4 regions of the Lysinibacillus sp. FSL L8-0312 genome follow, and region 2 is predicted to be linked to each of the others. Evidence: a T-box and tRNA genes for the amino acid it is inferred to sense, from the RefSeq annotation. Region 2 holds a T-box; the other regions hold tRNA genes.
What was found. A T-box is a leader RNA that pairs with one kind of tRNA and senses whether it is charged. The one in region 2 lies ahead of proS (proline--tRNA ligase), so its partner is inferred to be a tRNA-Pro.
Positions count from the first base shown of each region.

Region 1: it encodes a tRNA-Pro, which carries the amino acid that the T-box ahead of proS (proline--tRNA ligase) is inferred to sense. The anticodon was not compared.
Region 3: it encodes a tRNA-Pro, which carries the amino acid that the T-box ahead of proS (proline--tRNA ligase) is inferred to sense. The anticodon was not compared.
Region 4: it encodes a tRNA-Pro, which carries the amino acid that the T-box ahead of proS (proline--tRNA ligase) is inferred to sense. The anticodon was not compared.

Region 1 covers NZ_JBBOOV010000001.1:2,149,428-2,154,320, reverse strand. Annotated here, with positions in the region: gene nadB (L-aspartate oxidase) at 1-1,002, opposite strand, end outside; gene MHI22_RS10825 (cysteine desulfurase family protein) at 1,103-2,173, shown strand; rRNA gene rrf (5S ribosomal RNA) at 2,493-2,608, shown strand; tRNA gene MHI22_RS10815 (tRNA-Val) at 2,619-2,694, shown strand; tRNA gene MHI22_RS10810 (tRNA-Thr) at 2,698-2,773, shown strand; tRNA gene MHI22_RS10805 (tRNA-Lys) at 2,782-2,857, shown strand; tRNA gene MHI22_RS10800 (tRNA-Leu) at 2,875-2,959, shown strand; tRNA gene MHI22_RS10795 (tRNA-Gly) at 2,995-3,069, shown strand; tRNA gene MHI22_RS10790 (tRNA-Leu) at 3,075-3,163, shown strand; tRNA gene MHI22_RS10785 (tRNA-Arg) at 3,172-3,248, shown strand; tRNA gene MHI22_RS10780 (tRNA-Pro) at 3,256-3,332, shown strand; tRNA gene MHI22_RS10775 (tRNA-Ala) at 3,349-3,424, shown strand; tRNA gene MHI22_RS10770 (tRNA-Met) at 3,452-3,525, shown strand; tRNA gene MHI22_RS10765 (tRNA-Ile) at 3,533-3,609, shown strand; tRNA gene MHI22_RS10760 (tRNA-Ser) at 3,625-3,717, shown strand; tRNA gene MHI22_RS10755 (tRNA-Met) at 3,771-3,845, shown strand; tRNA gene MHI22_RS10750 (tRNA-Asp) at 3,849-3,924, shown strand; tRNA gene MHI22_RS10745 (tRNA-Phe) at 3,982-4,057, shown strand; tRNA gene MHI22_RS10740 (tRNA-Gly) at 4,063-4,136, shown strand; tRNA gene MHI22_RS10735 (tRNA-Ile) at 4,138-4,211, shown strand; tRNA gene MHI22_RS10730 (tRNA-Asn) at 4,219-4,295, shown strand; tRNA gene MHI22_RS10725 (tRNA-Ser) at 4,305-4,395, shown strand; tRNA gene MHI22_RS10720 (tRNA-Glu) at 4,398-4,469, shown strand; gene MHI22_RS10715 (diaminopropionate ammonia-lyase) at 4,730-4,893, shown strand, end outside.
Region 2 covers NZ_JBBOOV010000001.1:780,208-785,100, reverse strand. Annotated here, with positions in the region: gene proS (proline--tRNA ligase) at 1-1,303, opposite strand, end outside; T-box leader at 1,439-1,658, opposite strand; gene MHI22_RS04105 (putative bifunctional diguanylate cyclase/phosphodiesterase) at 1,728-3,434, opposite strand; gene MHI22_RS04100 (hypothetical protein) at 3,826-3,996, opposite strand; gene MHI22_RS04095 (hypothetical protein) at 4,214-4,363, opposite strand; gene MHI22_RS04090 (DinB family protein) at 4,539-4,893, opposite strand, start outside.
Region 3 covers NZ_JBBOOV010000001.1:3,468,590-3,473,482, reverse strand. Annotated here, with positions in the region: gene MHI22_RS17505 (nitric oxide synthase oxygenase) at 1-553, opposite strand, end outside; tRNA gene MHI22_RS17500 (tRNA-Glu) at 872-943, opposite strand; tRNA gene MHI22_RS17495 (tRNA-Asn) at 945-1,021, opposite strand; tRNA gene MHI22_RS17490 (tRNA-Ile) at 1,029-1,102, opposite strand; tRNA gene MHI22_RS17485 (tRNA-Gly) at 1,107-1,180, opposite strand; tRNA gene MHI22_RS17480 (tRNA-Phe) at 1,187-1,262, opposite strand; tRNA gene MHI22_RS17475 (tRNA-Ser) at 1,267-1,359, opposite strand; tRNA gene MHI22_RS17470 (tRNA-Ala) at 1,373-1,448, opposite strand; tRNA gene MHI22_RS17465 (tRNA-Pro) at 1,464-1,540, opposite strand; tRNA gene MHI22_RS17460 (tRNA-Arg) at 1,556-1,632, opposite strand; tRNA gene MHI22_RS17455 (tRNA-Lys) at 1,652-1,724, opposite strand; tRNA gene MHI22_RS17450 (tRNA-Gln) at 1,739-1,813, opposite strand; tRNA gene MHI22_RS17445 (tRNA-His) at 1,823-1,898, opposite strand; tRNA gene MHI22_RS17440 (tRNA-Trp) at 1,946-2,019, opposite strand; tRNA gene MHI22_RS17435 (tRNA-Tyr) at 2,024-2,107, opposite strand; tRNA gene MHI22_RS17430 (tRNA-Thr) at 2,115-2,190, opposite strand; tRNA gene MHI22_RS17425 (tRNA-Asp) at 2,201-2,276, opposite strand; tRNA gene MHI22_RS17420 (tRNA-Met) at 2,280-2,354, opposite strand; tRNA gene MHI22_RS17415 (tRNA-Val) at 2,381-2,456, opposite strand; rRNA gene rrf (5S ribosomal RNA) at 2,468-2,583, opposite strand; rRNA gene MHI22_RS17405 (23S ribosomal RNA) at 2,650-4,893, opposite strand, start outside.
Region 4 covers NZ_JBBOOV010000001.1:2,156,319-2,161,211, forward strand. Annotated here, with positions in the region: gene nadA (quinolinate synthase NadA) at 1-494, shown strand, start outside; gene MHI22_RS10845 (VOC family protein) at 692-1,108, shown strand; tRNA gene MHI22_RS10850 (tRNA-Glu) at 1,169-1,240, opposite strand; tRNA gene MHI22_RS10855 (tRNA-Ser) at 1,243-1,333, opposite strand; tRNA gene MHI22_RS10860 (tRNA-Asn) at 1,343-1,419, opposite strand; tRNA gene MHI22_RS10865 (tRNA-Ile) at 1,427-1,500, opposite strand; tRNA gene MHI22_RS10870 (tRNA-Gly) at 1,502-1,575, opposite strand; tRNA gene MHI22_RS10875 (tRNA-Phe) at 1,581-1,656, opposite strand; tRNA gene MHI22_RS10880 (tRNA-Asp) at 1,714-1,789, opposite strand; tRNA gene MHI22_RS10885 (tRNA-Met) at 1,793-1,867, opposite strand; tRNA gene MHI22_RS10890 (tRNA-Ser) at 1,921-2,013, opposite strand; tRNA gene MHI22_RS10895 (tRNA-Ile) at 2,029-2,105, opposite strand; tRNA gene MHI22_RS10900 (tRNA-Met) at 2,113-2,186, opposite strand; tRNA gene MHI22_RS10905 (tRNA-Ala) at 2,214-2,289, opposite strand; tRNA gene MHI22_RS10910 (tRNA-Pro) at 2,306-2,382, opposite strand; tRNA gene MHI22_RS10915 (tRNA-Arg) at 2,390-2,466, opposite strand; tRNA gene MHI22_RS10920 (tRNA-Leu) at 2,475-2,563, opposite strand; tRNA gene MHI22_RS10925 (tRNA-Gly) at 2,569-2,643, opposite strand; tRNA gene MHI22_RS10930 (tRNA-Leu) at 2,679-2,763, opposite strand; tRNA gene MHI22_RS10935 (tRNA-Lys) at 2,781-2,856, opposite strand; tRNA gene MHI22_RS10940 (tRNA-Thr) at 2,865-2,940, opposite strand; tRNA gene MHI22_RS10945 (tRNA-Val) at 2,944-3,019, opposite strand; rRNA gene rrf (5S ribosomal RNA) at 3,030-3,145, opposite strand; rRNA gene MHI22_RS10955 (23S ribosomal RNA) at 3,336-4,893, opposite strand, start outside.

The sequences.
Region 1 (4,893 bases), 1.4 Mb from region 2:
CCCCATTAAGAAATGACTTCCTGGAGCTACAGGAATTAAGCCATCTTGTAAATAAACTTGATTGTCATAGCAAAGCTGAGCAATTGTTGGGAATTTCACTTCAAAATTTTGAATGTTAGTAATATCAATAAACGTCTCCTCACCAGCAGCACGTTTTTTAAAAAGTGCAAGTGCCGTAATATGTCTTGGTGCTAAGTCAAGTTGGGCATGTAAGCCTGTCATAATGGGCTGACGCTGTGCATCGACAAAGATGCCACCAGCACCTCGAACAGCTTCGGAAACTAATCCCTTCGCCTCATTTTCACACCAAAGCAGACTAGGGTGGAACTGCATAAATTCCATATCACTGATGGCAGCACCTGCGCGAAATGCTAACGCGATGCCGTCACCTGTATTGGTTGGATAATTAGATGTGCTTGAATAGAGTGCACCTGCACCACCTGTCGCTAAAATGACATGATGGGCCAAATAGCGTGTAATGCCTTTTTGTCCTTTGGTAAGTGCGCCTATGCAGTCACCATCTGTATTCCGTAAAAGCTCATAAGCCATTTCATAGCAATTCACCTTTGTTTTAGGCGAAAGTTTATGAAGTAAGTAATCTATGAAAATTTGACCAGTACGATCACCACCTGCATGTAGAATACGATGATGACTATGTGCCCCTTCGAGTCCTAGAGCCGGTTTTCCATCAACATGACGATCGATAGGGAGACCAGTCTTTAAATATTTCTGCATGATTTTAGTGCCATCTTCTATGAGTGTAGTAACATGTTTTTTCTCGTGATGATATTCTCCAGCTTTCAATGTATCAGCAATGTGGTGTTCAATATGATCTTTCTCACTTGTAACAGCAGCGATGCCACCTTGTGCACGATAAGAACTACTCATATAAAGAGATGATTTTGTAACAATTTGTACTTGAAAATGTTCTTCGAGCAGTAAAGCAGCTTGAAGTGCAGCAATTCCACTGCCGATTATAAGGACATCTGCCTTTACATCCATAGTTATACCCTCTTTACAGTTGTCTTGACACTTATCTTTACATAAAATAAAAAAGAAAACAAGACTTGATGAACTAGAGAGGGAGAAGACAATGATTTATATGGATTATGCTGCGACATCACCGATGACGAAGGAGGCTCTTGCAGCTTATGTAGAGGTAGCACAGCGGTATTATGGAAATAGTGCAAGTCTTCATGATTTAGGAGGACAAGCCTATTATTTTGTCCAGCAATCAAGAGAGGTTGTAGCCAATGCTTTAGGCGTAAATAGTGACGGTATTATTTTTACAGGGAGCGGGACAGAAGGAAATATCCTGGCTATCTTGTCATTAGCGCTGGCCTCTAAAAAAGGAAAACACATTATTTCATCTCAAGCTGAGCATACGTCTGTGCATGCAGCGTTGAATACGCTTGAGAAAATGGGTTTTATAGTGACAAAATTGCCTTTACAGATGGATGGATGGATTGACCTTGAACAATTACAGCAAGCAATCCGCAAAGATACGGCTTTGATTACAATTCAACATGTCAATTCTGAAATTGGTGCTATTCAGCCTGTAGAGAAAATAATAGAGATGGCTAAAAAATCTGATGTTTTCAGCCATATTGACTGTGTACAATCATTTGGGAAGCTTGCTATACCAAGTGGAGTAGATGCCATCACAATCTCAGCTCATAAAATAGGTGGACCAAAGGGGTGTGGTGCTGTCTATCTGAATCCTGCGCTCCGAGTACCTGCCTTAACACCGGGTGTGACTCATGAGAGGGGTTTAAGAGGCGGCACATTAGATACACCAGCAATTGTAGCCTTTGCGGCAGCAATTGAAAACTATCAATATGAAAGACAACATTATGAGACTTTAAGAAGATTTTTGAAAAACAATTTGCCTGAAACATGCCAATTAATAGAATGTAACCAACAATTGCCTACTATTTGTGGCGTAATGATGGATAAAATAGAGGGACAATATGTTCTTTTAAAGTTAAATGAGGCAGGAATCTGTATTTCGACGGGTAGTGCATGTGATATTCATAGTGAATCTGGAACGAAAGCCATTTTATCAATGGGTTACTCTTTGGAAGCAGCACGCCAATTTTTTAGACTATCTTTTGGAGCTTCCACTACATTTGAAGAAATTCTAAGATTGAAACAAGAGCTTTTAACTATTTAATGAAACAACAAGTGAAGGGTTTTCTATACCCTTTCCTTGTTTAGAAATAGATTATAAGCTAAGAAAATAGGTGAAATAAAATAATTGTTTTCTTTTGAAACAACAATTGTTATAATATTTTGCAGGGCAATATTTTCTCTTACTTAGCAAAAATAACTTCAAAAAGTAATAATTTCTTTTTTTTATAAAAAAGTATTGCACAATGTGAGAAAACGTTATACAATAATTCTTGTCTTGAAGGACAGGTAAACAACTTCAAAACAAGATACATAAAGAAACTTCTGCTAAGAACGCAGAAGCCAGCACATCCATGTGCAAGTCTAGTGATGATGGCAAAGAGGTCACACCCGTTCCCATACCGAACACGGAAGTTAAGCTCTTTAGCGCCGATGGTAGTTGGGGGCTTCCCCCTGTGAGAGTAGGACGTCGCTAGGCATAATACCCAGGAGGATTAGCTCAGCTGGGAGAGCATCTGCCTTACAAGCAGAGGGTCGGCGGTTCGAGCCCGTCATCCTCCACCATATGCCGGTTTAGCTCAGCAGGTAGAGCAACTGACTTGTAATCAGTAGGTCGTGGGTTCGATTCCTATAGCCGGCACCATTTTTTTAGAGCCATTAGCTCAGTTGGTAGAGCATCTGACTTTTAATCAGAGGGTCGAAGGTTCGAGTCCTTCATGGCTCACCATTTTTAAATAATAATAAGCGGGTGTGGCGGAATTGGCAGACGCACTAGACTTAGGATCTAGCGCCGCAAGGCGTGGGGGTTCGACTCCCTTCACCCGCACCATTATTTCATTGCCAGATAAAAAAACTTATGCACATGCGGAAGTAGTTCAGTGGTAGAACACCACCTTGCCAAGGTGGGGGTCGCGAGTTCGAACCTCGTCTTCCGCTCCAAATGTGCCGGGGTGGCGGAACTGGCAGACGCACAGGACTTAAAATCCTGCGGTAGGTGACTACCGTACCGGTTCGATTCCGGTCCTCGGCACCATTTTTAATGCGCCCGTAGCTCAATTGGATAGAGCGTCTGACTACGGATCAGAAGGTTATGGGTTCGACTCCTGTCGGGCGCGCCAAAAAGAACGGGAAGTAGCTCAGCTTGGTAGAGCACTTGGTTTGGGACCAAGGGGTCGCAGGTTCGAATCCTGTCTTCCCGACCATTTCCAAAGAAATTATGGGGCCTTAGCTCAGCTGGGAGAGCGCCTGCCTTGCACGCAGGAGGTCAGCGGTTCGATCCCGCTAGGCTCCACCATAATAAATTAACCAGTATAAAGATCCTGGCGGCGTAGCTCAGCTGGCTAGAGCGTACGGTTCATACCCGTAAGGTCGGGGGTTCGATCCCCTCTGCCGCCATCTTAAAGGACCTTTAGCTCAGTTGGTTAGAGCAGACGGCTCATAACCGTCCGGTCGCAGGTTCGAGTCCTGCAAGGTCCACCATTTATATATTGCAACGGAGGTATACCCAAGTCTGGCTGAAGGGATCGGTCTTGAAAACCGACAGGCGGGTAACACCGCGCGGGGGTTCGAATCCCTCTACCTCCTCCAGTTTTAAATCTTTATAAATGGTGCTTTAAAAACTCGAAACCGTATAAAATTATCGCGGGGTGGAGCAGTGGTAGCTCGTCGGGCTCATAACCCGAAGGTCGTTGGTTCAAATCCGGCCCCCGCAACCAAATGGTCCCGTGGTGTAGCGGTTAACATGCCTGCCTGTCACGCAGGAGATCGCCGGTTCGATCCCGGTCGGGACCGCCATTATTTTCATAAGAAGATATGAAAAGCAAAAGAAAATAAGCTTAGCATGGACGAAATGGGTCAGTAGCTCAGTTGGTAGAGCATTAGATTGAAGCTCTAAGTGTCGGCGGTTCGATTCCGTCCTGACCCACCATTTATGCGGGTGTAGTTTAATGGTAAAACCTCAGCCTTCCAAGCTGATGTCGTGGGTTCGATTCCCATCACCCGCTCCAAGGGCCTATAGCTCAGCTGGTTAGAGCGCACGCCTGATAAGCGTGAGGTCGATGGTTCGAGTCCATTTAGGCCCATCATTATTCCGAAGTAGCTCAGTTGGTAGTAGCACCTGACTGTTAATCAGGTTGTCGCAGGTTCGAGTCCTGCCTTCGGAGCCATTTTTATGTGGGGAAGTACTCAAGAGGCTGAAGAGGCGCCCCTGCTAAGGGTGTAGGTCGGGTAACCGGCGCGAGGGTTCAAATCCCTCCTTCTCCGCCATTGGCCCGTTGGTCAAGTGGTTAAGACACCGCCCTTTCACGGCGGTAACACGGGTTCGAATCCCGTACGGGTCATACTAAGTGCAGTAGATGAATTACATCTACTGCACTTTTTAATTGATTTGATAACATAGTTACTATAAAAATGAAGCCTTCACAGAACATCGAATCTGTGAAGGCTTGTTAATTATATAGGAAGTTAAGAAATTTTTCTCCCTTTTCCGTAGGGGATCATAAACGCATAACAAGGAACTTAGACAAATGTAAGTTCTGTATTGTATAATTTTGTATTTTGAAGCTAGATGGACTAAGCTAATGATAAAGGAGGGATAGGAATGAATGAAAAATTAAAGTGGGTGCACAATCAGCTGGATAAAGCAAATGACGGAACAGCTTTACTGCCATATTTTACATTGGAACAAGTAAAGAAAGTGGGGCAATTTCTACGTACATATGAGCAATTTGAAAAGACACCTCTCCATCATCTTGATTCACTTGC
Region 2 (4,893 bases):
ATGCATCTTCTCCACACCAACCAGCTAGTACCCAGCCAGGAATTGTACCGTTTGCTTTGGCTGCTTCAATATGCTGTTGTAATTGTGGTAATGAATCAATCATTGTATGTGTGTTTGCTTCACGGAACTGACGTGCTTTTTCGAGTAAGCGCGCTTGCATGGTTGTTAATTCTTCTTCAATGGCTGTGATAATCGTAGCTAAATCAATTGTTCGTTTTTCCTCTTCATCACGGGCTTTAAGTAAAGCTTGATTGTTGTCAAGATCACGAGGTCCTAATTCAATGCGAACTGGCACCCCTTTTAGCTCCCATTCATTGAACTTAAAGCCTGGTGATTGGTCCGAATCGTCAAGGCGTACGCGAATGCCCTTCGCTTTTAAAGCGACAAAAATTTCATCTAAATGCTCCATAATTTGAGGGTTCTTTTTCCATGGTCCCACTGGAATTAAAACAACTTGAGTTGGCGCGATGCGAGGAGGTAAAACAAGCCCCTGCTCATCACCATGCACCATAATTACCGAGCCGATTAAGCGCGTAGATGTACCCCAAGATGTTGTGTGTACATACTCATGCTGGTTCGCTTTATTTAAATACTTAATGTTAAAGGCTTCTGCAAATTTCGTACCTAAATAATGAGATGTACCAGCTTGCACAGCCTTGCCATTTTTCATCATCGCCTCAATCGAATACGTATCGACAGCACCTGCAAAACGTTCAGAAGGTGTTTTTTGTCCGTCATAGACTGGAATTGCTAGTACTTGTTCTACAACTTCTTTATAGATTTCAAGCATTTGCATCGTTTCTTGACGAGCATCCTCTTCATCGACGTGCGCTGTATGTCCTTCTTGCCATAAAAATTCAGATGTGCGAATAAAAGGAAGAGTTTTCTTTTCCCAACGGAAGACGTTTGCCCATTGATTAATCAAAACGGGTAGGTCACGGTAGCTTTTAATCCAATTGGAGTAAAGATGGCCAATCATCGTTTCAGACGTTGGACGTAGTGCCAGACGTTCTTCTAATTGTTCCCCTGCTGCCTCTGTTACCCAAGGTAGCTCAGGTGAGAATCCTTCGATATGATCCTTTTCTTTTTGGAAGAAAGATTCAGGAATAAGCATTGGGAAATAAGCATTACGATGCCCTGTCTCTTTAAAGCGACGATCCATTTCCTCTTGAATATGCTCCCAAATCTCATAGCCATCAGGTTTAAAGGCAATACAGCCACGAACAGGTGTATAATCCATTAAATCGGCTTTTTGGATAGTCTCAATATACCATTTCGAAAAATCTTCTAATTGTTTTGACATGTGATCTCCTCCAATTTTTGTTAAATCATTGTTGCCTTGGTGTAAGAAAAACAGTGCCATCTACCAGGGCGTTTAGCTTGTTTCAGCGAGCTGTTACTATCAAGCTGAATGAAAAAAGCACAAAGCTGTCCTCTGAATAAGGACGTCTTTGTGCTGGATAGACGTGGTACCACCTTGATTTAGCTTTAAGTAGAACTTAAAACCCTCTCACGTTTGGTAACGAAAACGACTCGGTTATGTTTGCATAACATCTCCGTGGTAGGTGTTCAGTAAAGAAGCGGTGATATAGCTCTCAGCAATTGCTATATTTTCTGTCTCACAATTCTTACTTACTTGGCCACATCATCAAATTGAATATTGTCTGAACTGTTTGGCTTTATCCTACTTTAGCAAAATCATTCAGGAATAGCAATTCATAACTGGTCTATTTTGTCACAGAATTAACGATTAAATCTGTAAAATCATCTACAGACAATGGCTTACTGAAATAATAACCCTGCACATACTCACAGCCATGCTCACGAAGTACGTTCAATTCAGCTTCTTCCTCGACACCTTCAGCAACTACTTGAAGATTTAAAGCATGTGCTAAGGAAATCATAGCTGAAATCATCGCAATCCCTGATTTTTCAGGCACAATGTCACGGACAAAGGCACGGTCAATTTTAAGGACATCCACAGGGAATTTTTTTAAGTAGTTTAACGATGAATAGCCTGTCCCGAAATCGTCTAATGAAATCGTAATGCCCAATGCCCGTAATTGCTTGATGGTATCAATTAAATCTTCCGTATAATCAAGCATACTCATTTCCGTAATTTCAATTTCTAATAAGTGTGGGTCAATGCCTGTTTCTGCAATGACTTCACACACCATGTCCACAAAGCTACTTGTACTAATATGAATCGGAGAAATATTGACGGCTACGCGCAATGTTAAATTATGTGCTTCATTCCAAAAACGAGCTTGAGCACAGGCTTTATGTAATACCCAAACACCGATATCATTAATAAGCCCACATTCTTCTGCAAATGGAATAAAACGATCTGGTGGAATATGACCTAATTCAGGATCATACCAGCGTAGCAAGGCTTCCATGCCAATGACCGTATCTGTTTTTAAATCAATTTTAGGCTGGTAATGTAATTCTAAGCGGTCCTGTTTTAATGCTTGGTGTAATTTTGTTTCTAATAGAAGCCATTTATCGTTGGCTTCATCCATATTGTCACGGTATAAACGGTACTGATTTCCACGCGTAGATTTTGCTGCATACATGGCAATATCCGCATTTTTCAATAATTCTTCTACAGAGTTTGCATGATCTGGGAATATACTAATGCCGATACTGATGCTTGCATAAAATTCATAGGTATCGACGATGAAACTTTCATTGAAGACATTAATGATTTCTTTGGCCATTTCGTCAATGCGACTGACGTCATTTAAAATCATGACAAATTCATCACTATTGTGGCGATAGAATGAATTAGATGTATAATCAACATTTCGTAGACGATTCGACATTTCCACTAAAAACATATCGCCGATAATATGACCAAGCCCGTCGTTAATGTGTTTGAATCGATTCACATCAATGAAAAATAACGCAAATTTATCTCCTGTACGTCGAGATTGATGGAATTCATTTTCTAAACGCTGTTCTAGTTTACGACGATTTGGCAGTCCTGTTAATTCATCGTGATAGGCAATATGGGTAATTTTTTTTATGTCCTTTTGCGCTGTAATATCGACGCGAATGGCGATATATTGATAAGGCTTTCCCTTTTCATCAAGGAATGGGAAAATCGTTGTCTTTACCCAATATAAACTGCCATCTTTCGCACGATTGCACACCTCGCCATTCCACATATCACCATTACCTATTGTTCTCCACATCTCTCTAAAGAAAGATTTAGGATGGAAGCCTGAGTTAAGTAAACGGTGATCTTGACCTAATAATTCTTCACGCGTATACTTCGAAATTTTGCAAAAATGATCATTAACAAACGTAATTTTCCCGGTACGATCGGTAATCGCTACAATGATGGAACTATTCATGGCGGAAAAGATATCTTGTAATTCTTTTAGACTATAGTTCATTTGATTAATGCTATTAGGCGTGATATTCATCATTTTCATTCTCCGTTCATTAAAATATGAAGGGTTTGGTACTTTTGCTTTATCTTACAGCGAGGTATAAAGTTGTGGTATATCGCCCTTTTTTATGTAATTATATTATAGTCTTAGAAAAGCAGTTAATTCAACCCAAATATCAAAAACATCTAAAGCCCTATTTGAGGATTTATGAGAAAATAGCCAAAAAATAGCGGTTATAAACACCCTAAATTTACCTAATCGTAAAGTTTTTTGATACTTTTGTACTATTGAAAGTGCTTTCTTTAGGCTATTTATCTATTAAATACAAATTTCAATTATGCTAGATAAAGAGAATGCAGCTATGTAAATTTTTTGTGAAAGCAAAAATACCTTACGAACCCACAGAGGTAATAAGGTATTTTACAAGTTAAGAAACCTCATATTCGATTGACTCTTCTGATGATTTTGCATATTGGTTATATGCATGTAACTGCTCTTGCGATAAATTTAAAATATAATAGTGAAAATTAATAGGCTCGAGTCCGTGCTCCTCACATACTTGGCGGTAAAATTCATAACCCTCTCGATAATCTGTCACCCTTCTAACTTCCTTTCATGATTGCTACTAAATGTGTTTTTTTATTTTTGTTATATAACAGTATTATTATTTTCTAAAAATATATAACAGAGTGTAATGCTTGTCAATAAATTATCTGAAATTTCTTTTATAAATCACAAAAGCCCAAACCATTGTATTTAGTATGGCTGGGCTTTTCATAAAATATTCACGTCGGCTTCCGTCATAACCACGTCCTTTAAATGCCTAATTGTTTTGCTTGCATGTTATAAGCAGACAGTTGTTGCTGTGATAACTGTAATACATAATAGCGGAAAGAAATTGGCTCTAATCCATAACGCTCACACATTTCACAATAAAATTCATAGCCGTCTCGATACTTTGTCATTAAAAATTCCTCCTTGATTTGAAAACTGTTTTATAACAGTTGTTGTTATTTTTATTTAATATATAACAGATTATGTAGCACGTCAAGAGGTTATGATAGAAAAAACATATAACAATAAAAGGAATTTGGCTCACACTTGTGTGCTCAAATCCCTCTATACTTACTTACCATATGTTTATTTCATTATTTCTTGTATTTGCTCGATATGACGCTGCTCGTGTAAATAAACCATTTCAATCCATTGATCGAGTGGCAATGTACCTAAGGCTGGGTGCTTCACAGCATATTTTGTTAAAATTTCAGGTTCTTCGATTGTTTGTAAAAAAGCGAGAAAATTCATTCTTGATGTGGCTAGTAAATCTAGCATCTCCTGAACGGTAAAAGGCTGATCTATTGGCTCCACAATAGTTGGTGCTTGAAATTTTTTTGTTCTATCCAAAACAACAAGCTGAACATTTTTTCTTGCAGGTGATGATTGTTCTTGGGCTTGTAATCCCCATGTAATGGCTTTTTTGGCTGCTTCCTCTACT
Region 3 (4,893 bases), 2.7 Mb from region 2:
GACGAATTGGCACCTCTAAAATATATTCTACAGGAATTGTAAACAGCTGCGGAGCTCGCTCATCTACTTGTATAACAAGAGGTAACACATCGAATGGTGTCCTCTCACTTTTCCAACCTAACGATTCACATACTTTAGTAAAAACAATAGAATGTGCATCACCAATAACGCCAGCTTCCGTTTCATAGCCTGCATAACGAATTAGCTGATGATTCCATATACGCACTCTGTTCGAAGCAAATACTGTTATTGTTGGACGGATTTTTCCACTATTTGTTGCATAATCGATATGCTCCAGTAGTTTTTGAAAAATATCCTGTTCATCTAAAACGGCACGTGCATCTACTACATGCAATGATTGCCAAAACAGACGACCAATACATTTGTTACTATTACGCCACGCCACCCGTGCACCAAAAGCTAGCTCCTCTGTTGTTGGGTCGTACTCACCTGCATTCTTAATCTGTTGTAATCTATTCGCTAACCAACGCTCTGATTCATCTTGTTCTGTCTGATATAAACTTAAAAATTGCTGGATCTCCTGTATATTCATTTCGATTCCTCCACTTATCCTCATATTAGAGGAACAAAACGACAAGCACCACGAAAATAGCTATAAAAAAACATACATATTGCATATATGAAATAGTTTGTTCAAATTTATAATGAATCGAATCATGATTAGAAGATATTGTGAATGAAGAAGGAAAAGAGGTGGGCGACATCTTATAGAAAGGAGAAACAAAATATTAGTCATGTAAAAAAGCTACTGAACCATTGATAGCGGATTCGTAGCTTTCACTCTTTACTAATGTATCATTTATTGATAAAAGAAAAAGCATGTAACACAATATTTGTGCTACATGCTTGATGACCCGTACGGGATTCGAACCCGTGTTACCGCCGTGAAAGGGCGGTGTCTTAACCACTTGACCAACGGGCCGTGGCTCCGAAGGCAGGACTCGAACCTGCGACAACCTGATTAACAGTCAGGTGCTACTACCAACTGAGCTACTTCGGAATAATGATGGGCCTAAATGGACTCGAACCATCGACCTCACGCTTATCAGGCGTGCGCTCTAACCAGCTGAGCTATAGGCCCATTTTGGAGCGGGTGATGAGAATCGAACTCACGACATCAGCTTGGAAGGCTGAGGTTTTACCATTAAACTACACCCGCAAATAATGGTGGGTCAGGACGGAATCGAACCGCCGACACTTAGAGCTTCAATCTAATGCTCTACCAACTGAGCTACTGACCCAAAATGGAGGAGGTAGAGGGATTCGAACCCCCGCGCGGTGTTACCCGCCTGTCGGTTTTCAAGACCGATCCCTTCAGCCAGACTTGGGTATACCTCCAAAAATATTGAACTGGTGGAGCCTAGCGGGATCGAACCGCTGACCTCCTGCGTGCAAGGCAGGCGCTCTCCCAGCTGAGCTAAGGCCCCATTTATCATAAAAAATGGTCGGAATGACAGGATTCGAACCTACGACCCCTTGGTCCCAAACCAAGTGCTCTACCAAGCTGAGCTACATTCCGAAAACATAAATTTATTGGCGCGCCCGACAGGAGTCGAACCCATAACCTTCTGATCCGTAGTCAGACGCTCTATCCAATTGAGCTACGGGCGCAATATTCATTAAAAAACGATGAGCCATGAAGGACTCGAACCTTCGACCCTCTGATTAAAAGTCAGATGCTCTACCAACTGAGCTAATGGCTCGTAAAAAAGAAAAATGGCTGGGGTACTAGGATTCGAACCTAGGCATGACGGAATCAAAATCCGTTGCCTTACCGCTTGGCTATACCCCAATTTGAAAATGGGGCGACTGATGGGAATCGAACCCACGAATGTCGGAACCACAATCCGATGCGTTAACCACTTCGCCACAATCGCCACTATATAAATTATAACAGCTGTATATGAACGAGTACCTCAATACCTGGCAGGGGCAGTAGGAATCGAACCCACACCAAAGGTTTTGGAGACCTCTATTCTACCGTTGAACTATGCCCCTAAAATGGTGGAGGGGGACGGATTCGAACCGCCGAACCCTAAGGAGCGGATTTACAGTCCGCCGCGTTTAGCCACTTCGCTACCCCTCCAAGGGAATGGTGCCGGCGATAGGAGTCGAACCCACGACCTACTGATTACAAGTCAGTTGCTCTACCAACTGAGCTACACCGGCAAAAAAAAAATGGCGGTCCCGACCGGGATCGAACCGGCGATCTCCTGCGTGACAGGCAGGCATGTTAACCGCTACACCACGGGACCATTTGGTTGCGGGGGCTGGATTTGAACCAACGACCTTCGGGTTATGAGCCCGACGAGCTACCACTGCTCCACCCCGCGATAATACTATACTGTTTTAAAAATAATGGTGGAGGATGACGGGCTCGAACCGCCGACCCTCTGCTTGTAAGGCAGATGCTCTCCCAGCTGAGCTAATCCTCCACGAAAAATAAGCGAAGCGATGTCCTACTCTCACAGGGGGAAGCCCCCAACTACCATCGGCGCTAAAGAGCTTAACTTCCGTGTTCGGTATGGGAACGGGTGTGGCCTCTTTGCCATCATCACTTCACTTATTCAGTTGAAAGAGTTGTTCTTTCAAAACTGGATAAACGGTTCATTGAATGTTTCAAACGTTTTGGTTAAGTCCTCGATCGATTAGTATTCGTCAGCTCCATATGTCACCACACTTCCACCTCGAACCTATCTACCTCATCGTCTTTGAGGGATCTTACTTACTTGCGTAATGGGAAATCTCATCTTGAGGGGGGCTTCATGCTTAGATGCTTTCAGCACTTATCCCGTCCACACATAGCTACCCAGCGATGCCTTTGGCAAGACAACTGGTACACCAGCGGTGTGTCCATCCCGGTCCTCTCGTACTAAGGACAGCTCCTCTCAAATTTCCTACGCCCACGACGGATAGGGACCGAACTGTCTCACGACGTTCTGAACCCAGCTCGCGTACCGCTTTAATGGGCGAACAGCCCAACCCTTGGGACCGACTACAGCCCCAGGATGCGATGAGCCGACATCGAGGTGCCAAACCTCCCCGTCGATGTGGACTCTTGGGGGAGATAAGCCTGTTATCCCCGGGGTAGCTTTTATCCGTTGAGCGATGGCCCTTCCATGCGGAACCACCGGATCACTAAGCCCGTCTTTCGACCCTGCTCGACTTGTAGGTCTCGCAGTCAAGCTCCCTTGTGCCTTTACACTCTACGAATGATTTCCAACCATTCTGAGGGAACCTTTGGGCGCCTCCGTTACCTTTTAGGAGGCGACCGCCCCAGTCAAACTGTCCGCCTGACACTGTCTCCTGCCCCGCTAAGGGGCATGGGTTAGAATTTCAATACAACCAGGGTAGTATCCCACCGACGCCTCCTTCGAAGCTGGCGCTCCGAGATCTCTGGCTCCTACCTATCCTGTACAAGTTGTACCAAAATTCAATATCAGGCTACAGTAAAGCTCCACGGGGTCTTTCCGTCCTGTCGCGGGTAACCTGCATCTTCACAGGTACTATAATTTCACCGAGTCTCTCGTTGAGACAGTGCCCAGATCGTTACGCCTTTCGTGCGGGTCGGAACTTACCCGACAAGGAATTTCGCTACCTTAGGACCGTTATAGTTACGGCCGCCGTTTACTGGGGCTTCAATTCGCAGCTTCGCTTGCGCTAACCACTCCTCTTAACCTTCCAGCACCGGGCAGGCGTCAGCCCCTATACGTCACCTTACGGTTTTGCAGAGACCTGTGTTTTTGCTAAACAGTCGCCTGGGCCTATTCACTGCGGCTCTCATGCGCTTGCACGCTCAAGAGCACCCCTTCTCCCGAAGTTACGGGGTCATTTTGCCGAGTTCCTTAACGAGAGTTCTCTCGCACACCTTAGGATTCTCTCCTCGACTACCTGTGTCGGTTTGCGGTACGGGCACCTCTCACCTCGATAGAGGCTTTTCTTGGCAGTGTGAAATCAGGAACTTCGTCCATACGGACTCGCCATCACAGCTCAACGTTACAGTGTGCGGATTTGCCTACACACACGCCTTACTGCTTGGACGCGCATAACCAACAGCGCGCTTACCCTATCCTACTGCGTCCCCCCATTTCTCAAACGGTGAGGAGGTGGTACAGGAATATCAACCTGTTGTCCATCGCCTACGCCTATCGGCCTCGGCTTAGGTCCCGACTAACCCTGAGCGGACGAGCCTTCCTCAGGAAACCTTAGTCATACGGTGGACGGGATTCTCACCCGTCTTTCGCTACTCATACCGGCATTCTCACTTCTAAGCGCTCCACCAGTCCTTCCGGTCTGACTTCAACGCACTTAGAACGCTCTCCTACCACTGACATCGTAGATGTCAATCCACAGCTTCGGTGAATCGTTTAGCCCCGATACATTTTCGGCGCAGCGTCACTCGACCAGTGAGCTATTACGCACTCTTTAAATGATGGCTGCTTCTAAGCCAACATCCTGGTTGTCTGTGCAACGCCACATCCTTTTCCACTTAACGATTACTTTGGGACCTTAGCTGGTGGTCTGGGCTGTTTCCCTTTTGACTACGGATCTTATCACTCGCAGTCTGACTCCCGTGTATAAATATCTGGCATTCGGAGTTTGTCTGAATTCGGTAAACCGGGATGGCCCCCTAGTCCAAACAGTGCTCTACCTCCAGTATTCTCATCACGAGGCTAGCCCTAAAGCTATTTCGGAGAGAACCAGCTATCTCCAAGTTCGATTGGAATTTCTCCGCTACCCACACCTCATCCCCGCACTTTTCAACGTGCGTGGGTTCGGGCCTCCAGTAAGTGTTACCTTACCTTCACCCTGGACATGGGTAGATCACCTGGTTTCGGGTCTACGACCACGTACTATTTCGCCCTATTCAGA
Region 4 (4,893 bases), 1.4 Mb from region 2:
GGAATCCCCATAAGAATATACTTGAAACAAATGAGCCGCTTGAGAACATTCAGGTTATTCTATGGAAAGGTCATTGCTCTGTACATGAAGGATTTACGGTTCACCATACGGAGGTCGTTCGCAAAGAACATCCAACTATGCAAATTATTGTTCACCCTGAATGCAGTCGTGAAGTTGTAGCAGCTGCTGATGATGCAGGTTCCACAAAATACATCATTGAGACAATCAATCGTGCACCAAGCGGATCGGCATGGGCTATTGGAACAGAAATGAATCTTGTCAATCGCATAATGAAGCAGCATCCAGATAAACATATTATCTCTTTAAATGAAAATTTTTGTCCTTGCTTAACAATGAATCGCATTGACCTTCCCCATCTGTTGTGGAGCTTAGAAAGTATTGAGCAGGGGCAACCACATAACCGTATCCAAGTAGATGAATATACTACAGCTGAAGCACTTAGCTCTCTCGAAAGAATGCTAGCACGAGGATAATTAGGTTGCTTTAAAAGCAGAGATGGTGTAAAAAAACGTCTCTGCTTTTTATGTTCATATAACATCTATTTTGAATAGCTTAAACAACTGCCATTTTCAAATGCATCATCATCGATCCAATCAAAGAATATCCATCTATTGCTAAAATTGACATGGCTTTATGCTCTATGCTACTGTCGATTTGGAGGTGAAAATAAATGGCTTTTCAATCGAAAAATATTTTTATCAATTTACCAGTGAAAGATCTAAACAAATCCATCAACTTCTTTAAGGAACTAGGCTTTGAGTTCAATCAACAATTTAGCGATGAGACTACAGCCTCAATGATTATTAGTGAAAATATCTTCGCATTAATGATGGTGGAAGAACGATTCAAAGGGTTTAGTAAGAAGGAAATTACAAATACTGCTACGTCTGCAGAAGCAATTTTATGTCTATCTGCTGAAAATCGAGAGCAAGTAGATCAATTAGTAAATAAGGCACTGGTCTCCGGTGGTAAATCTTATAGTGAACCCCAAGATCATGGGTTTATGTATGGCTGGGGATTTCAGGATGTAGATGGGCATATCTGGGAAGTAGTTTATATGGATGAAAATGCATTGAATCAAGAGTAATATTTATATCTATGAATATGAAAAAACAGTAGATGCGTGTGCATCTACTGTTTTTTAGTATGACCCGTACGGGATTCGAACCCGTGTTACCGCCGTGAAAGGGCGGTGTCTTAACCACTTGACCAACGGGCCAATGGCGGAGAAGGAGGGATTTGAACCCTCGCGCCGGTTACCCGACCTACACCCTTAGCAGGGGCGCCTCTTCAGCCTCTTGAGTACTTCCCCACATAAAAATGGCTCCGAAGGCAGGACTCGAACCTGCGACAACCTGATTAACAGTCAGGTGCTACTACCAACTGAGCTACTTCGGAATAATGATGGGCCTAAATGGACTCGAACCATCGACCTCACGCTTATCAGGCGTGCGCTCTAACCAGCTGAGCTATAGGCCCTTGGAGCGGGTGATGGGAATCGAACCCACGACATCAGCTTGGAAGGCTGAGGTTTTACCATTAAACTACACCCGCATAAATGGTGGGTCAGGACGGAATCGAACCGCCGACACTTAGAGCTTCAATCTAATGCTCTACCAACTGAGCTACTGACCCATTTCGTCCATGCTAAGCTTATTTTCTTTTGCTTTTCATATCTTCTTATGAAAATAATGGCGGTCCCGACCGGGATCGAACCGGCGATCTCCTGCGTGACAGGCAGGCATGTTAACCGCTACACCACGGGACCATTTGGTTGCGGGGGCCGGATTTGAACCAACGACCTTCGGGTTATGAGCCCGACGAGCTACCACTGCTCCACCCCGCGATAATTTTATACGGTTTCGAGTTTTTAAAGCACCATTTATAAAGATTTAAAACTGGAGGAGGTAGAGGGATTCGAACCCCCGCGCGGTGTTACCCGCCTGTCGGTTTTCAAGACCGATCCCTTCAGCCAGACTTGGGTATACCTCCGTTGCAATATATAAATGGTGGACCTTGCAGGACTCGAACCTGCGACCGGACGGTTATGAGCCGTCTGCTCTAACCAACTGAGCTAAAGGTCCTTTAAGATGGCGGCAGAGGGGATCGAACCCCCGACCTTACGGGTATGAACCGTACGCTCTAGCCAGCTGAGCTACGCCGCCAGGATCTTTATACTGGTTAATTTATTATGGTGGAGCCTAGCGGGATCGAACCGCTGACCTCCTGCGTGCAAGGCAGGCGCTCTCCCAGCTGAGCTAAGGCCCCATAATTTCTTTGGAAATGGTCGGGAAGACAGGATTCGAACCTGCGACCCCTTGGTCCCAAACCAAGTGCTCTACCAAGCTGAGCTACTTCCCGTTCTTTTTGGCGCGCCCGACAGGAGTCGAACCCATAACCTTCTGATCCGTAGTCAGACGCTCTATCCAATTGAGCTACGGGCGCATTAAAAATGGTGCCGAGGACCGGAATCGAACCGGTACGGTAGTCACCTACCGCAGGATTTTAAGTCCTGTGCGTCTGCCAGTTCCGCCACCCCGGCACATTTGGAGCGGAAGACGAGGTTCGAACTCGCGACCCCCACCTTGGCAAGGTGGTGTTCTACCACTGAACTACTTCCGCATGTGCATAAGTTTTTTTATCTGGCAATGAAATAATGGTGCGGGTGAAGGGAGTCGAACCCCCACGCCTTGCGGCGCTAGATCCTAAGTCTAGTGCGTCTGCCAATTCCGCCACACCCGCTTATTATTATTTAAAAATGGTGAGCCATGAAGGACTCGAACCTTCGACCCTCTGATTAAAAGTCAGATGCTCTACCAACTGAGCTAATGGCTCTAAAAAAATGGTGCCGGCTATAGGAATCGAACCCACGACCTACTGATTACAAGTCAGTTGCTCTACCTGCTGAGCTAAACCGGCATATGGTGGAGGATGACGGGCTCGAACCGCCGACCCTCTGCTTGTAAGGCAGATGCTCTCCCAGCTGAGCTAATCCTCCTGGGTATTATGCCTAGCGACGTCCTACTCTCACAGGGGGAAGCCCCCAACTACCATCGGCGCTAAAGAGCTTAACTTCCGTGTTCGGTATGGGAACGGGTGTGACCTCTTTGCCATCATCACTAGACTATGGTCGACCTTCAATACACGGCGTATTACTGCGTCAGCTGCTCTCGTTCAATCAGTCACGTACAGAAGTACGCTCCTTCAATCACTCGTTTGCTTCCTTGTTCTACTTGTGTCTTGAAGCTCTTTTTTTATTGAAAGTTTTGTTCTTTCAAAACTGGATAAACGGTTCATTGAATGGTTCAAACATTTTGGTTAAGTCCTCGATCGATTAGTATTCGTCAGCTCCATGTGTCACCACACTTCCACCTCGAACCTATCTACCTCATCGTCTTTGAGGGATCTTACTTACTTGCGTAATGGGAAATCTCATCTTGAGGGGGGCTTCATGCTTAGATGCTTTCAGCACTTATCCCGTCCACACATAGCTACCCAGCGATGCCTTTGGCAAGACAACTGGTACACCAGCGGTGTGTCCATCCCGGTCCTCTCGTACTAAGGACAGCTCCTCTCAAATTTCCTACGCCCACGACGGATAGGGACCGAACTGTCTCACGACGTTCTGAACCCAGCTCGCGTACCGCTTTAATGGGCGAACAGCCCAACCCTTGGGACCGACTACAGCCCCAGGATGCGATGAGCCGACATCGAGGTGCCAAACCTCCCCGTCGATGTGGACTCTTGGGGGAGATAAGCCTGTTATCCCCGGGGTAGCTTTTATCCGTTGAGCGATGGCCCTTCCATGCGGAACCACCGGATCACTAAGCCCGTCTTTCGACCCTGCTCGACTTGTAGGTCTCGCAGTCAAGCTCCCTTGTGCCTTTACACTCTACGAATGATTTCCAACCATTCTGAGGGAACCTTTGGGCGCCTCCGTTACCTTTTAGGAGGCGACCGCCCCAGTCAAACTGTCCGCCTGACACTGTCTCCTGCCCCGCTAAGGGGCATGGGTTAGAATTTCAATACAACCAGGGTAGTATCCCACCGACGCCTCCTTCGAAGCTGGCGCTCCGAGATCTCTGGCTCCTACCTATCCTGTACAAGTTGTACCAAAATTCAATATCAGGCTACAGTAAAGCTCCACGGGGTCTTTCCGTCCTGTCGCGGGTAACCTGCATCTTCACAGGTACTATAATTTCACCGAGTCTCTCGTTGAGACAGTGCCCAGATCGTTACGCCTTTCGTGCGGGTCGGAACTTACCCGACAAGGAATTTCGCTACCTTAGGACCGTTATAGTTACGGCCGCCGTTTACTGGGGCTTCAATTCGCAGCTTCGCTTGCGCTAACCACTCCTCTTAACCTTCCAGCACCGGGCAGGCGTCAGCCCCTATACGTCACCTTACGGTTTTGCAGAGACCTGTGTTTTTGCTAAACAGTCGCCTGGGCCTATTCACTGCGGCTCTCATGCGCTTGCACGCTCAAGAGCACCCCTTCTCCCGAAGTTACGGGGTCATTTTGCCGAGTTCCTTAACGAGAGTTCTCTCGCACACCTTAGGATTCTCTCCTCGACTACCTGTGTCGGTTTGCGGTACGGGCACCTCTCACCTCGATAGAGGCTTTTCTTGGCAGTGTGAAATCAGGAACTTCGTCCATACGGACTCGCCATCACAGCTCAACGTTACAGTGTGCGGATTTGCCTACACACACGCCTTACTGCTTGGACGCGCATAACCAACAGCGCGCTTACCCTATCCTACTGCGTCCCCCCATTTCTCAAACGGTGAGGAGGTGGTACAGGAATATCAACCTGTTGTCCATCGCCTACGCCTATCGGCCTCGGCTTAGGTCCCGACTAACCCTGAGCGGAC